DNA from 3 places in the Lysinibacillus sp. 1 U-2021 genome. Region 3 is predicted to be linked to each of the others. Evidence: predicted binding sites of a transcription regulator. Region 3 holds the regulator's gene; each other region holds the start of a gene.
What was found. Region 3 encodes LexA, which represses DNA repair genes until DNA is damaged. Its sites were predicted from a motif close to CGAACATATGTTCG; they were not measured.

Region 1 (5,327 bases), 2.1 Mb from region 3:
GATCATATTGATGCAATGGATCAACTACGTCAAGGTATCCATCTGCGTGCTTATGGTCAAAACGATCCTCTTCGTGAATATCAACAAGAGGGCTTTGCAATGTTTGAGGATATGGTAGCCTCTATTCGCGAGGATGTTGCGAAATATGCGATGAAAGCAGAAATCCGCAATAATCTGGAGCGTGAAGAGGTGGCGAAGGGGCAGGCTGTTAATCCAAAAGAAGAAGGTGGCTCTGCGCCGAAAAAGCAACCAGTACGTAAAGCTGAAAACATTGGCCGTAATGATTTATGTCCATGTGGTAGCGGCAAGAAATTTAAAAACTGTCATGGCACAGCTCAATAATATCTAGGTGAAAAAATCATTTTAACTACGTGTTGAAGTGATTTTTTCTTTTTTAAAATAACTCAAAAATGAAGAAATTTTAGTATAAAAAGTCAGAATTTATAGACAATTGAAAAATATGGGTATACAATAGCTGTAATAATAGGTATTTAGTACAAGTTATTTATCCTATTATTATCCTGAATTTTTGATTGTGAGACTAAGTCTTAAGGAAGATTGGAATTTTTAAGCAATCTTACTCATTGAAAATAGCGGGAATGTAGATTAGTATATTCCTTTTTATTTTGACTGGAAGCAACATAAAATGTATGAAGGGGGACTATAGATGCATAAAAAAGATATTATGAATAGTGAAACAATGATGTATATGCCTGTGTATGATTCCTTTGGAAATTTATGTACGCAGGTGTTTGAGAAAAATAATGAGTATATATCTACGCTACCACCAACGAAATTATTGGACTTTAATCTGCGTTATTTTGGTTCTAGTTTAAGAGGAGCGTTCGATGGTTCAAAAATGATCCTAGGCAAGCTTAATAAAAATCCTATTGTCGTGCACGAACGTTGTAATATTTTATGGTTCCCTAGTAGGTCTCCTCTACATCCTGACTGTATCTGGTTCGCTGTCCATCATATAGATGACTATGTCGCTGTGGATAAAAAGATGACAAAGGTTACTTTTATGAATGGCAAGGAATTTATTGTGGATGTCAGTGTGAATGCGTTAGAGTCTCGGATACAAAGAGCTTTTTTATTAAAATATAGACTAGAGAAACGAACAAAATATTTACTTGTTCAGTATGACCGTGTGAAAGTATTTCAACGTCTTGCCAAAAATATGTTTGAGGACGAGACGCAGGATAGTTGACTTAATTGCACAAAACATCTGCTATATAGTATGTTTTCGTTTCTAAAAACGTTATAATAAAAAGATACGGGGCTTTATGAATAAAGTGTTAGCTCCATGACTAACGTTCGGAGGATTTAACGATGATTGAATTAGCAGATGTACGCAATGTGTTAGACACTACAGCCAAAAAATTGGCGGACTTTAGGGGGTCTCTTTGACTTAGAGAACAAAGAGGCACGTATTCAGGAGCTAGATGAAATGATGCTAGAGCCAGGCTTTTGGGATGATCAGCAGGGTGCTCAGGTGATTATCAATGAAGGAAATGGCTTAAAAGCTATTGTCAATGAATATAAAGATTTAGTGGAAACACATGAAAATTTAGATATGACACTGGAACTTTTACGTGAAGAACCAGACGAAGAATTACAAGAAGAACTAGGCAAAGAACTAGCAGAATTCCAACAAAAGATGGCTGATTTTGAGCTTCAATTACTGCTAAGTGGCCCATACGATCAAAACAATGCCATTTTAGAGCTGCATCCTGGTGCTGGTGGTACGGAATCACAGGACTGGGGTTCAATGCTATTACGTATGTATACACGATGGGCTGAGAAGCGTGGATTTAAAGTGGAAACAGTGGACTATCTACCAGGAGATGAAGCCGGAATTAAATCTGTAACATTGTCGATTAAAGGTCACAATGCTTTCGGTTATTTACAAGCGGAAAAGGGTGTGCATCGTCTAGTACGTATTTCTCCATTCGATTCGTCGGGCCGCCGTCATACGTCTTTTGTTTCCTGTGATGTTATGCCAGAGTTTGACGACAATATTGAAATCGATATTCGTACAGAGGATTTAAAAATTGATACGTATCGTGCTACAGGTGCAGGTGGTCAGCATATTAATACGACAGATTCTGCCGTTCGTATTACGCATATTCCTACTGGTACGATCGTACAATGTCAAGCTGAGCGCTCCCAGATTAAAAACCGTGAAAAAGCGATGACGATGTTAAAAGGGAAGCTATATCAATTAGAACTTGATAAACAGCAGGCACAATTAGATGAAATACGTGGTGAACAAAAAGAAATAGGCTGGGGCTCCCAAATTCGTTCGTATGTCTTCCACCCATACTCAATGGTGAAGGATCATCGTACAAATGAAGAAACAGGTAATGTGGGTGCAGTGATGGATGGCGATTTAGATCCATTTATTAATGCCTATTTACGTTCAAAAATAAATTAATACCCAAATTCCCCAAGAGTGAGATGCTCTTGGGGAATTTTTGTTAAAAGGGTGGGTGATAGGGTGCATCTTGGCTAAGCTGTTTTCGTTCACTCATGTAATATTTATACAGCATAGAAGCGTTAAGAAATTGTTTACTAATGGAAGCATATCGAATAGGTAGTTCGATTTGTTTATTATTTTTTAACGTTACAATACACCCCATTTCACTAGGTGTAATATTAATAATTGCATGAAGCCCTATCCATATATTATGAATGGAGCTGGGAGAATAAGTTGGCAGAAAAATACAGGGATAACCGTAATCAAAGGCCACGACGATTGGTAGCTTGTGTTGATTGCCGAAAAAACGTTTAGCCGATTGTTTTGCGGCTTCATAGGTAGATCCTAATGAGAGACAGGATTTTCGAAGGACATGCATCGGTTTGCGTGTAACAATCAGCTCATTATGCTTATCAATAACATGCGTGAAGACTTTGGATTCATGCTGAATAGGTTGCAGCAAATAAGTATTGAATGACATTAAGTAGCCGTTTACAAAGTTAGTTGTCATATAGGGAGTGCCTCCTTTTTTCTAGTGATAACGGTAGTGTAAAACAGAATATGACTTTCTTAAATTGGATGAAATAGTTGAAAATCGTTCATAAAAGCACGAAATGCCTAGAGAATTTGCTCTAAATATCAATTGATTAATAGCTAATCTAAGATATTTTCGAATCGTAAGCATTGCTTTTTAATTTCAATTTTCATATAATTTAGAAAAGGATCGAGGTGAGATCGTTGGATAAATATTATTCGTATACCGATTTTCTGAAAGCCGTTGGTCAGTCGAAAAAAGTTGATGAGGCAGAGAAATTATTAAACGAGATTTATTTAGATTTATTTTTAAATCGTATCCAGCGTATGCATCGGCAAGAGCAGCTCATGGTTCTGATTGATAGAGCACTCGATGAAAAAGATGAAAACGCATTTTATCAATACGCATCCGAACTAACTTCCTTACTCCAAACAGAAGAAGAATCCTATTGACGAACCCGCTCTCCATATCTATTGGAGAGTGGGATTTTTTTGCTTTTGAAAATAGTTGCAGTGGATATAAAGAGTGTATGTTTTGATTAGAAGAAGTGGTTTTGCTTATAGAATGAGGAAAGTCATTCAAAAAGTTTGAGCCTCTGTTTATAAAAAAGCGAAAGCGCTCCGATAAAGTAGAATCCGCTCATAAAAGGAGGAGAGCCAGGCTCCTGAGAGAGTATGAGCTACACATGAAGCAAAAAGGAAATCTCATCCATCGATGAAGCTTGAAAATCTAATAAAACGGCTATTATAAGAGTAACAAGTTAAATGGACCTTATTATTATGTAATAAAAATTTTAGAGATGAAAAAAATTTTTACAAACATTCGTTCGTTAAATGTTCGAAATTTTAATATTGCTATGCTAAAATATATGTACAAATTGGAAGGAAAGGACGGGGACATGAGTGCAAACATTTGATTTACAAGCGCCATATCAGCCTAACGGGGATCAGCCACAGGCCATTGCGGAATTAGTGGAGGGTGTGAAAGCAGGCAAACGTCATCAAACATTGCTTGGTGCTACTGGAACAGGTAAGACGTTTACCATTTCGAATGTCATCCAGCAAGTCAAAAAACCAACACTAATCATGGCACACAATAAAACACTAGCTGGCCAGTTGTATAGTGAATTTAAAGAATTCTTCCCGAATAACGCTGTTGAATATTTTGTCAGCTACTATGATTACTACCAACCAGAAGCTTATGTACCGCAGACAGATACCTATATAGAAAAAGACTCTAGTATTAACGATGAAATTGATAAGCTGCGTCACTCTGCTACTTCTGCATTGTTTGAGCGTGAGGATGTCATTATTATTGCATCTGTGTCCTGCATTTATGGTTTAGGTTCTCCCGAAGAATATCGAGAAATGGTTGTTTCCATTCGTACAGGTATGGAAATTGAACGTAATCAGCTATTACGCAAGCTTGTAGACGTTCAGTATGAGCGAAATGATGTTAGTTTTACTCGCGGAACATTTCGGGTACGTGGAGATGTAGTGGAAATCTTCCCAGCCTCTCGTGATGAGCATTGTATTCGTGTGGAATTTTTTGGGGATGAAATCGATCGTATCCGTGAGGTAGATGCACTAACGGGAGAGATTTTATCGGATCGAGAGCATGTTGCTATTTTCCCAGCATCCCACTTCGTTACACGAGAAGAGAAAATGCGTAAAGCGATTGAAAATATTGAAAAAGAATTAGAGGAACGACTTGCATTATTACGTGCAGAAGATAAATTACTAGAGGCACAACGTTTAGAACAACGTACACGTTATGACTTAGAGATGATGCGTGAAATGGGCTTTTGCTCTGGGATTGAAAACTATTCACGTCATTTAACATTGCGTGAAGCAGGTGCTACTCCATATACGTTGCTAGATTACTTCCCAGAAGATTTTTTACTCGTGGTTGATGAAAGTCACGTAACACTTCCACAGGTTCGAGGAATGTACAATGGTGACCAAGCGCGTAAAGGTGTGCTCGTAGAACACGGCTTCCGCTTGCCATCAGCACTTGATAACCGTCCTTTGCGTTTTGAAGAGTATGAAAATCGTGTACATCAAGCAATTTATGTATCAGCCACACCTGGTCCATATGAGCTGGAGCATACACCAGAAATGGTAGAGCAAATTATCCGACCAACTGGATTATTAGATCCATTAATTGATGTACGTCCTATCGAAGGGCAAATCGATAATTTAATTGATGAAATACAAGATCGAATTGCGCGAGATGAGCGAGTTTTAGTGACAACGCTAACGAAGAAAATGTCTGAGGATTTATCGGCTTACTTGAAGGAAATGGGCTTAAAAG
Region 2 (5,327 bases), 2.2 Mb from region 3:
AATTACAGAAGAAACGATTGGCTTTTATTTTGGTCCACGATTGAATGCTGTTGGTCGTCTAGGTGAAGCAGCTCCTGGTGTTGAATTATTAATGGCGGAGGATAATGCTAAAGCAACCGCATTGGCAAAAAAGCTAAATGCCTGCAATACCGAGCGCAAAGATATTGTGAAAAGTATTACAGATGAAGCCATCGCACTGATTGAAGCAGATGAAAAAATCGGCAATTCCTTAGTTCTTGTTGTTGCTGGCGAGGGCTGGAACGCAGGTGTTGTAGGAATTGTAGCCTCACGTCTCGTTGAACTGTATTACCGTCCAACGATTGTGCTGTCACTCGATCCAGAAAAGGGCATAGCAAAAGGTTCTGCTCGAAGTATTGAAGGTTTTCATCTATATAATGAACTAGCTAAAAATCGAGATATTTTACCACATTTTGGTGGACATCCTATGGCTGCAGGTATGACCTTATCATTAGAGCATGTGGATGAACTACGTACTCGCTTAGATGCTCAGGCAAGAGCCTGTTTAACAGAGGAGCAATTAACACCTGTAGTGCATATTGATATACCGCTCAGCATAGATGAAATTTCAGCGGATGCTATTGAGGAAATTTCAACACTAGGACCATTTGGCACAGATTTCCCTAAGCCTGTGTATGTGCTGGAGGATGTAGAAATCGCCTCCATGCGTAAAATTGGAGCGGGCGAGAATCATATTAAAATGGAAATAACAAACGGCTATGATAAATTGGATAGTGTTGGTTTTAACAAAGGGCATTTACATGATGAATTAACGTATGGCATCAAAGTTTCCTTTATAGGCGATTTGCAAATTAACGAATGGCAGGGGCGTAAAAAAGCCCAATTTATGATCGAGGATGTCCAAACTACAGAATGGCAGTTATTTGATATTCGTGGTATCCGTCAAACAGCTCGATGGCTGAATACCGTACCGAAGGACGTGGCCCGGTTTATCGCCTTTCGTCCAGAAACGATGACCTATTATCAATCATTAATAGGTGCATCTATTACACTGGTTGACCCAGCCCTTTCAAATATTGAACAAAGTGATTACATCGTGCTCTTAGACTTGCCACACAATGTTCAAAAGCTAGAGGACGTTTTACAGAAGACAGCCCCTTCACGTATTTATGCTCATTTTTATATGCCTGACTCACAATACTTCAGTGGTCTACCTACTCGTGAGCAATTTGCTTGGTATTATAAGTTCTTGAAAAATCGACCAGCCTTTCCGCTTGATATGCATATCGCAGATTTAGCGAAGCATACGGGGTGGCCATTAGATACACTAAAATTTATGACACAGGTGTTTTTTGAGCTTGATTTTGTTAAAATGGAGAGTGGACTGACGACTGTCAACGTGAATGCTCCAAAACAAGCACTAACAGAGGCACCGTCTTACAAACAACGTTCAGAACAGATTGAAATGGAGCAAAAGCTTGTCTATGCTCCTTATATAGAATTAAAACAATGGTTTGATGAACGTTTAACATCAGCGGACGAATAACGTTTCGTAGGAGGAGCAATAACATGGATTTAAAGCAATACGTTACAACGGTTGAAAATTGGCCGAAAGAGGGCATTACCTTCAGAGATATTACAACAATTATGGATAATGGTCCTGCATACAAATATGCAACAGACCAAATCGTAGAATATGCAAAAGAAGTGGGCGCTGAAATTATTGTTGGCCCTGAGGCACGTGGTTTTATTATCGGTTGTCCAGTTGCCTATGCACTTGAAATCGGCTTTGCCCCTGTTCGTAAACCTGGTAAATTACCACGTGAGGTAATAAGTGCAGACTACGGTCTTGAATATGGTAAAGATACGTTAACAATGCATCATGATGCAATTAAGCCTGGTCAAAAAGTTTTAATCTGTGATGATTTACTAGCGACTGGTGGTACAGTTGAAGCAACGGTTCGTTTAGTAGAACAATTAGGTGGTCAGGTAGTAGGCTGTGCATTCCTGATTGAACTTCTAGAATTAAATGGTCGAGAAAAGCTTGGCGATTTAAATATTAAAACACTTATTCAATATTAAGAGCATGGCAAAAAGCGCCCTATACTGTGGGCGCTTTTTTTATACTTCGTCATAGGCTTGAATAATTTTTTGCATTGTTCGCAAGGTATCGTAGAAATCTGCGTATTTTTCGGTTCCAATATCCTCGATAATTCTATCTTGAATGCCTTGCCAAATCGGTGCTGCTTCATGCAGCTTTTCTAAACCTTTTTCAGTGAGCGTTATTTTTTTGGTACGAGCATCATTGGTATCTCGCTTTAACTCAACATAGCCATGTTGCTTTAATAGATTAATATTACGTGTTATAGTGGTTTGATCCAGTTGTAAAATTTCACCTAAACGGCTGATTGAGACAGCTTGTTGAAGGTCAATATGTGCAAGCATTGAATATTGTGTAACTTTTAAACCTGTAGGCTGTAGCAGCTTATCATATAATTGTGTGACAACCCTTGTTTTTTTTCTAAGGTTTGCACAAACACAAATTTGTGTATAATCAATATTTTTAAGTTGATTCTTCATCGACAGTACTCCTTTAAGGGGATTCTACTCATTATAAGTATACACCCAATAACTAGAAATTACTTCTTGACAGCTTTATGAACGCTTACTATGATTATACATGTATATACATATAAATGAAATAAGCAGACTTAAACATGTATATACATGTTTTGTAGTCTATCAAAGAAAAGAAGGTGTTGAGGTGAAACGTGTTCATTATAGTTGGTTTATTTTAATCGTCACATTTTTCTCGATAATTGTCGCAGGAATTACAATGTCATCATCTGGCGTGTTTATCGACCCTCTTGAAAAAGAATTTCACTGGGATCGTTCAACCATTGCTTTAGCCTTTGCTGTAAGTTTGTTTTTATATGGCATATCTGGACCATTTATGGCTGCATTACTTGAAGTCATTGGCTTAAAGAAAATGATGCTAGGTGCTATGGCAACTTTAGTATTAGGAATGACTTTAACATTTTTGATGAGTGAATCCTGGCAGCTAATTGTTATTTGGGGGGGCATTATTGGTCTTGGAGCAAGTCTTTTTTTAACTGTCCTTAGCCCATATGTTGCGAATCATTGGTTTGTAAAACGCAGAGGATTAGCGGTTGGTATTTTAACGGCAAGTACAGCCACGGGCCAGTTAATTTTATTACCAGTTCTAGCTATCATTATTGAACACTATTCTTGGCGATGGGCTATCGCATTAATGCTACTCCTTAGTATCATAATGTTTTTCATGATTGCGCTTTTTATAAAAAATAGACCTCAGGATATGGGGTTAACTCCTTATGGACAAGAGGAGGCTATAGAGGAACAACAAATACAGCAAAAAAAGAATCCAATAGCTATGGCTTTTAAAGGTTTATTTGAGGCGATTAAGGTTAAAGCATTTTGGCTCTTAGCAGGTAGTTTTTTTATTTGTGGGCTATCGACAAGCGGATTAATTGGTACTCATTTTGTTTCTTATTGTATTAGCTTTGGCGTTCCTTTAGTCACTGCCGCATCATTCCTTTCTTTTATGGGCATTTTTAATTTATTAGGTACAACTGCGTCTGGCTGGTTATCTGATCGCTTCGATAATCGGTGGTTATTGTTTTGGTATTACCTGTTAAGAGGTGCATCTTTATTATTGCTCCCTTATGCACTCGCACAAGGATCATTTGTTTTATTAACGATTTTCACGATTTTTTACGGACTAGATTGGATTGCTACAGTGCCACCAACCATCAGTATGACACGACAAATTTTTGGTATGCAAAAAAGCAGTATTATCTACGGCTGGATATTTGCTTCACATCAAGCAGGAGCAGCGGTTGCTGCGTATGGTGGGGGGTTAATTTATAAATTTTTCAATTCTTATACATGGGCATTTTTCCTTGCAGGAATGTTTTGTGCAATGGCCAGTTTATTCGTTATCATTGTTAAAAAACAAACACCCCAGCAAGCGTAAACACATAAAAGTTGAACCTCGGTAAGATGAGGTTCAACTTTTTTAATAAAGAATCTTTTGACATAACACAAACAAAAGTTTATAATATAAACAAATATAATAAAAGGTGATGCTATGAATGAAAGAGAACAGGCGGTGCTTGCTTTAATTCGCCAGAATCCGTTTATGTCTCAGCAAGAAATGGCAGATGCAATGAATCTGTCGCGTCCTGTGCTTGCTAATTTAGTGTCTAGTTTAACGAAGCAAGGAAAAATTGTAGGTCGTGCTTATATATTACCCGAAGAAAATGAAATTATTTGCATCGGTGGAGCTAATTTAGACCGCAAATTCCATGTAAAGGGCAATGTTCAATTTGGAACATCTAACCCTGCCAGCTCTTCCTTTAGTGTAGGTGGCGTTGGTCGAAATATTGCTGAAAACTTAGGCAGATTAAATCACCAAGTGACGTTACTGACAACGGCAGGTAAGGATGCTGATTGGCAAGTGATCCAAGAGGCTTCGGAATCCTTTATGAATCTACGTTATGTAGAGCAGCTTGCAGAGGCTTCCACAGGTTCTTATACTGCCATCATGGATGAACAGGGTGAGCTAGCACTAGCTGTAGCAAATATGGAGGTTTACGATCTTCTGTTACCGAGCTTGTTGAAAAAACATGAAACAATGCTTGTAAACGCGGGCTGTTTTATTTTGGATTTAAACTGTCCAAAAGAAACTGTGGCGTATATCCAGCAAGTAGCCCTTGCTCGTGATATTCCACTTGTCATTGTGCCAGTATCTTCGCCAAAAATGAATCGACTACCTGAAACATTACAAGGCGTAACTTGGTTTATTTGTAACACAGATGAAGCGGAAACGATTGTTGGACATAAAATTGAAAACGCTACCCATTATGAAAAAGCTTTACAACAGCTCCTACAATTAGGTGCCGAGCATGTCATTATCACGGCTGGCAGCAAGGGCGTTTATGCAGCATCTACAACGATTGCCCCTTGTCATGTTGCCGCTAAAGTGATTGACAAAATTGAAGATGTGACAGGAGCAGGAGATGCCTTTGTCAGCGCTGTTATTCACAGCTGGCTGACTGGACAATCTTTTGAGACATGTATTGATGCTGGATTAACCAATGCAAAAAATACATTGGCATCTCCTTATACAGTAAGACCTGAATTATCAGTAGATTTGTTGAAAAATGAAATGGAGGAATAACAACATGAAAGAATTCATCGTATTATCAGAAGAAGTAAAAGCAGGACAAGCAAAAGGTCTACCGATCGTTGCGTTAGAATCAACAATTATTTCACACGGTATGCCATACCCACAAAACGTGCAAACT
Region 3 (5,327 bases):
CAAGTGACGACGTTCTATTACGAGGAACAACAATAAAACTTTATTGATAGGCGCACCATACTTCATTTGTATGGGCGCCTATTGGTTTAGGAGGACATAAAATTGGAAATGGCTTATACGATCTTTATTTTTTTATTTGGACTTGTCTTTGGCTCTTTTTATAATGTAGTTGGCTTACGTGTACCACAGAAGGAGTCGATTGTACATCCTCCTTCACATTGTCCAAAATGCCAGAGACGACTAACGGCGCTTGATTTAGTACCAGTTTTGTCTTATGTATTTTTAGGAGGAAAATGTCGGGGTTGTGGCAATAAAATTTCTTGGGTTTACCCAGTCATAGAATTAATGACAGGTGTATTATTTGCCTTTGCTTATTGGCAGCTAGGCTTGGGCATAGAATTGATAGTAGCGTTCCTTTTTATCTCCTTATTAGTTATTATCGTTGTGTCAGATTTGGCCTATATGCTAATTCCAGATAAGGTGTTAGTATTCTTTTTACCTTTGCTAGCTATTGGACGAGTGCTGTCACCATTAACACCGTGGTGGGACTCTCTTGTGGGTGCTGTGGTTGGTTTTGGCATATTATATATCATTGCTGTGCTATCAAACGGTGGCATGGGTGGAGGCGATATTAAATTATTCTTTTTAATTGGTCTCGTTCTGGGTACGATTGATACACTGTTAACGCTATTTTTAGCAGCAGTGATTGGTATGATTGTCGGGATTACCATGTTATCGAAAAACAAACAGGGGAGAAAAACACCCATTCCGTTTGGGCCATCTATTGCATTGGCCGCAGTTATTGTTTATTTCTATGGCGATGTATTAATTAATTGGTATCTAGGCTTTTGGTAATTGTGCAATTTTCAAGAATTTGGAGGGAAGCAAGTGAAACCGATTATTGGTATTACAGCCTTTGTTGCGGATGATTTATCCTCTCAATTAAATGCTGCTTACAGTAAAAGCATCATTGAAGCAGGTGGAATTCCACTGATTATTCCAATTGGAGTAGAAGAAGAGGCAGCCCAGATTTTAGCCCTTACAGACGGTTTATTATTATCTGGTGGTCATGATGTGCACCCATTTCTATTCGGGGCTGAGCCTTCATTAAAGCTTGGAAAAATTCATCCAGCGCGAGATACGATTGAGTTAGCATTGATTGAAGCCGCATTCCAACGTAAGATGCCTATTTTCGGGATCTGTCGAGGAATTCAAATACTAAATGTTGCATTAGGTGGTACCTTATATCAGGATATTGATAGTGATCACTTTAGTACCAAGTTACTCCAACATATGCAGCAATCAGGTCGAGCTGTAGCTACCCATTCTGTACAGGTTATTGCTGACAATCTATTAGCGACTATCGTTGAACAAGAGAAGATTGCAGTGAATTCATTTCATCATCAAGCGGTGAATGTGTTAGCAGAAAAATTAAAAGTAGCAGCAAAATCCAGCGACGGTATTATCGAAGCGGTAGTTCATGAGGAGATGCCATTTTGCTTGGCTGTTCAGTGGCATCCTGAGGAACTAGCCATAGCAGGAGATGAGAGTGCTCAAAAGCTATTTTCAGCCTTTATTGAAGCGAGCTTAAAATTTAAGAAGGAAGCTTAGAAGGGGCATTATACAAAGAATCCAATCGTATATGGATTCTTTTTTTGCGTAAAAAAGAGGATACATGCTCTTAGAAGGAACATAATCCTCAAAACCTGCTTTAATCGTTAATGTACACGTCTGTAAAGACCTACAACTTGTCCTAAAATAGAAACTTGATCGACAATAATAGGTTCCATAGAAGAATTTTCAGGTTGTAAACGGAAATGGTTTTTCTCTTTAAAGAAACGTTTTACAGTTGCTTCATCCTCAGCTGTCATAGCTACAACAATATCCCCATTATTAGCTGTTGCCTTTTGTTTGACAATGACTAAATCTCCATCTAAAATCCCAGCTTCAATCATTGATTCCCCCATGATTTCTAGCATGAACAATTGATCTTCACTTGTGCCATACGTATCGGGTAATGGGAAGTATTCTTCAATATTTTCAATTGCTGTAATTGGAGAACCAGCTGTAACCTTCCCGACAAGTGGGACATGGATCACCTGTTGCTTTTGAATGGATTCTTCAGGCTCTAAAATTTCAATTGCGCGTGGCTTTGTTGGATCTCGACGAATAAAGCCTTTTTGTTCTAATCGAGCTAAATGTCCATGAACAGTTGAACTGGAAGCAAGTCCAACTGCTTCACCAATTTCACGTACTGATGGTGGATATCCTTTAGCTCGTACCTCTTCCTTAATGAAAGCTAAAATGTCCTCTTGTCTTTTCGAAACTTTTTTCATGAGTGCTCACCTCTTTTTTCTAATATCATTCTACTTATTTGATAGTATAACAGAATGCGAACATGTATGCAAACATAGGTTCGAAAAGTGTTTGACAAAAACGTTTGTTCGCTTTATTATGGGAACATACATTCCGAACAAACATTCTTAAAAAGGGGTAATGATTATGACATGGTTGAAGAAAAACACACATATCTCAATTTTAATAGGAGCTTGTTTACTATTTGCAGCATACCTTTACATTACTGATCCAGGAAAAGTTAGTTACGCAGAAATTCAAATTGAACATGGAGATAGCTTGTGGTCGTTAGCTGAGCAATATCGTGGTAAAATGAGTACTGATGATTGGATAAAGCTTGTAAAAACGGAAAATGAACTAGCAGATATTAAAATTGTAGCGGGAAAATCTCTAGTTATTCCTGTAGTGAGTGATCAAGCCAGTCCCATCAATACTATCGAAATTGCGAGAAATGAACAATGATAAATAATCAACTATCGGCTGTTGTCTATTGTCGCGTAAGTACTGAAAAAGAAACACAAAGCTCCTCATTAGAGCGCCAGCAGGAAGAGTTGCTGCGCTATGCTAAAGAGCAAGGCTATGCGGTGAAGGGCGTGTTTAAAGATCAACATAGTGGCTATGATGTAGAACGTGAAGGCTTACTAGAAATGCTTGATTTTATAAAAGATAAGAACATTAATGCTCTTTTTGTCCAAGATGAAACTCGTTTAGGACGAGGCAATGCAAGGATGGCTGTATTACATTTATTACAAAAGTCAGCAACTGACGTTTTTTCGATGCGTGATGCAGGCCCAGTTCAATTAAATGAAATGGATACGATGCTGCTTGAAATTTTAGCGATTGTAGAGGAGTATCAGCGTAGAATCCATAATGCTAAAATTCGACGAGGTATGCGACGTGCTGTAGAAAACGGCTATCGTCCAGAAAATAATTTATCGAACCGAGGTAATCCGCAGGGGCAGGAGCGAAAAGATCTACCTGTAGAGGAAATTGTGAAGCTCCGCAAACGTGGATTTACCTTTGAAGAAATTTCTATAACGCTTAGAGGGTTAGGATTTGAGGTAAGTAAGGCGACTGTACATCGTCGTTTCCAAGAGCACCAAGAAAGATTAGCAGGAAAATAATATTCCTGCTAATTTTTTTTCTGTAAAAAACTACTGAAGCGAAGAAAAGCTTTCGATGATAACATGATTAGGCAGTTGGAAAGGGTGCTCTTTATTTATTCGATCATAAAACATGATGCCATTTAAATGATCGATTTCATGCTGTACAACGATGGCCCCATAGCCCTGTAACTGTACAATGATTTCATGTCCATCGATGTCGTAAGCTTTGACTTTAATTCTCTCATATCTCGGTACAAAACCAGGGACAGGTCGATTTACAGATAGACAGCCTTCTCCCTCCGGTAGATAAATCATATTAAGGGAATGACTCATTATTTTAGGGTTAATCAGCATCATTTCTTGGTCATCAAAGAGTACAGCAAACATTCGTTTATCTACGCCAATTTGATTAGCAGAGAGCCCACTCCCAGGGCGAAGCTTATATTTTTTTGCTAGCGTTGGATTTTGGCTATTTTTCAGATATTGTAGCATGGCTAGGAGGGTATTTCGGTCCTCATTGGTCACGGGTATCGATACTTCTTGAGTTTGTTTTCTTAAAATTGCTGAGTGTTCTTTCACGAAGTCCTTCATTGTAATCATATAATTTGGGTGAAATTTAGTCATAGATAAACACCTCATCAATACGGCTATTGAGAACCTTAGCAATCTTAAAAGCTAATTCTAGGGTCGGATCATATTTATCATTTTCAATACTATTAATGGTCTGTCTCACAACTCCACACTCTTTTGCAAGAGCAGCTTGTGTTATGCCTAATTTTTTTCTTAAAATTTTGATGATGTTCTTCAGAATTATCCCTCCATTTTGTCCAAAGTATTAGACATATATCGTAAGATAAGAATTAAAAAATGTCCAACTAATTGGACATCTTTTGGTGTGAAAAACAAAACAGTCAATTGAAGGGGAGAAATGGATTTCCGTTGCAGGCTGCTTGCTTTCTTGTAGCACACAGACGGAACGGAAATCACCCCACAGCCTTGTTAAAAATTCTCATTCTACTAATGACATCATCTTTTTCAACAACATGAAATGCCCGATTAATTGGACATTTGGGTTTTAAATCATCACTTAATACCAATTTTCATCAAAATTTAGCTTTAACGCATGCCCGAAACAAATACCGAAAGGAATAAAACCTCTTCCTCTTGCTGTAATGATATTTCCATCTTGTACCACTAGTTCATCTGAATAGTTATGAAGTTCAAAGCATCCTAACTGCTCCATGCCATCTAAAGGTAGTCCTACTGTATATTTTTTGTTCTTTAAGACCCCTGCTTTTGCTAATAGGTAAGGGGAGCTAGAAATACTTGCAATCATTCCTCCTTTTGCAGATAGAAGATGAATGAAGTCTAGTAAGCTCTCTTCAAGTTGTAATGTAGAAATATCCATACAGCCTGGTAATAGTAGACTATCAATATCGTCAAGCTCTACCTCATTCACGGATAAATCAGCTATACAATTTAAACCAGATTCTCCTCTGATAGGTTTGGTATTCGATGCAAGTGTGATGATGGGTTTACCGCCTTGCATTAATATGGACAAAGCAACACTCAATTCATATTCACTAAATTGTGGGTATAATAACACCGCAGTTTTCTTCATTTCATACACCTCTTACCTTTTGAGTGTTCCATTCTTCCTCTAAAATAGCGTAATAGTATTCATCCCACCAAGTCTCTCCATGAGGAATGCATTTTTTGAAAAATCCTTCTTGGCGCATTCCGATTTTTTCCATGACTCGGTAAGAAGCGATATTTTCTGGCTGGCATGTGGCAATAATTCGATGAAGTTTCATTTTATTAAAGCTGTGATCTAATAGGGCCTTAGCAGCTTCAGAAGCATAGCCA

Region 1: the regulator LexA is predicted to act here: its motif matches at 3,830-3,843, upstream of uvrB (excinuclease ABC subunit UvrB).
Region 2: the regulator LexA is predicted to act here: its motif matches at 4,063-4,076, upstream of QH639_RS10735 (carbohydrate kinase).

Annotation. Positions count from the first base shown of each region.
Region 1 is NZ_CP123966.1:1,453,275-1,458,601, forward strand. Features, by position in the region: gene secA (preprotein translocase subunit SecA) at 1-342, shown strand, start outside; gene QH639_RS07550 (competence protein ComK) at 668-1,210, shown strand; one part of gene prfB (peptide chain release factor 2) at 1,333-1,407, shown strand; one part of gene prfB (peptide chain release factor 2) at 1,409-2,437, shown strand; gene QH639_RS07560 (competence protein ComK) at 2,481-2,990, opposite strand; gene QH639_RS07565 (IDEAL domain-containing protein) at 3,218-3,466, shown strand; gene uvrB (excinuclease ABC subunit UvrB) at 3,917-5,327, shown strand, end outside.
Region 2 is NZ_CP123966.1:2,113,557-2,118,883, reverse strand. Features, by position in the region: gene recJ (single-stranded-DNA-specific exonuclease RecJ) at 1-1,525, shown strand, start outside; gene QH639_RS10750 (adenine phosphoribosyltransferase) at 1,549-2,061, shown strand; gene QH639_RS10745 (MarR family winged helix-turn-helix transcriptional regulator) at 2,101-2,559, opposite strand; gene QH639_RS10740 (MFS transporter) at 2,744-3,994, shown strand; gene QH639_RS10735 (carbohydrate kinase) at 4,109-5,200, shown strand; gene QH639_RS10730 (pseudouridine-5'-phosphate glycosidase) at 5,205-5,327, shown strand, end outside.
Region 3 is NZ_CP123966.1:4,319,944-4,325,270, reverse strand. Features, by position in the region: gene QH639_RS23080 (hypothetical protein) at 1-36, shown strand, start outside; gene QH639_RS23075 (prepilin peptidase) at 103-855, shown strand; gene QH639_RS23070 (gamma-glutamyl-gamma-aminobutyrate hydrolase family protein) at 889-1,611, shown strand; gene lexA (transcriptional repressor LexA) at 1,719-2,336, opposite strand; gene yneA (cell division suppressor protein YneA) at 2,503-2,817, shown strand; gene QH639_RS23055 (YneB family resolvase-like protein) at 2,814-3,479, shown strand; gene def (peptide deformylase) at 3,510-4,085, opposite strand; gene QH639_RS23045 (helix-turn-helix transcriptional regulator) at 4,078-4,269, opposite strand; gene QH639_RS23040 (DJ-1/PfpI family protein) at 4,549-5,082, opposite strand; gene QH639_RS23035 (GNAT family N-acetyltransferase) at 5,084-5,327, opposite strand, start outside.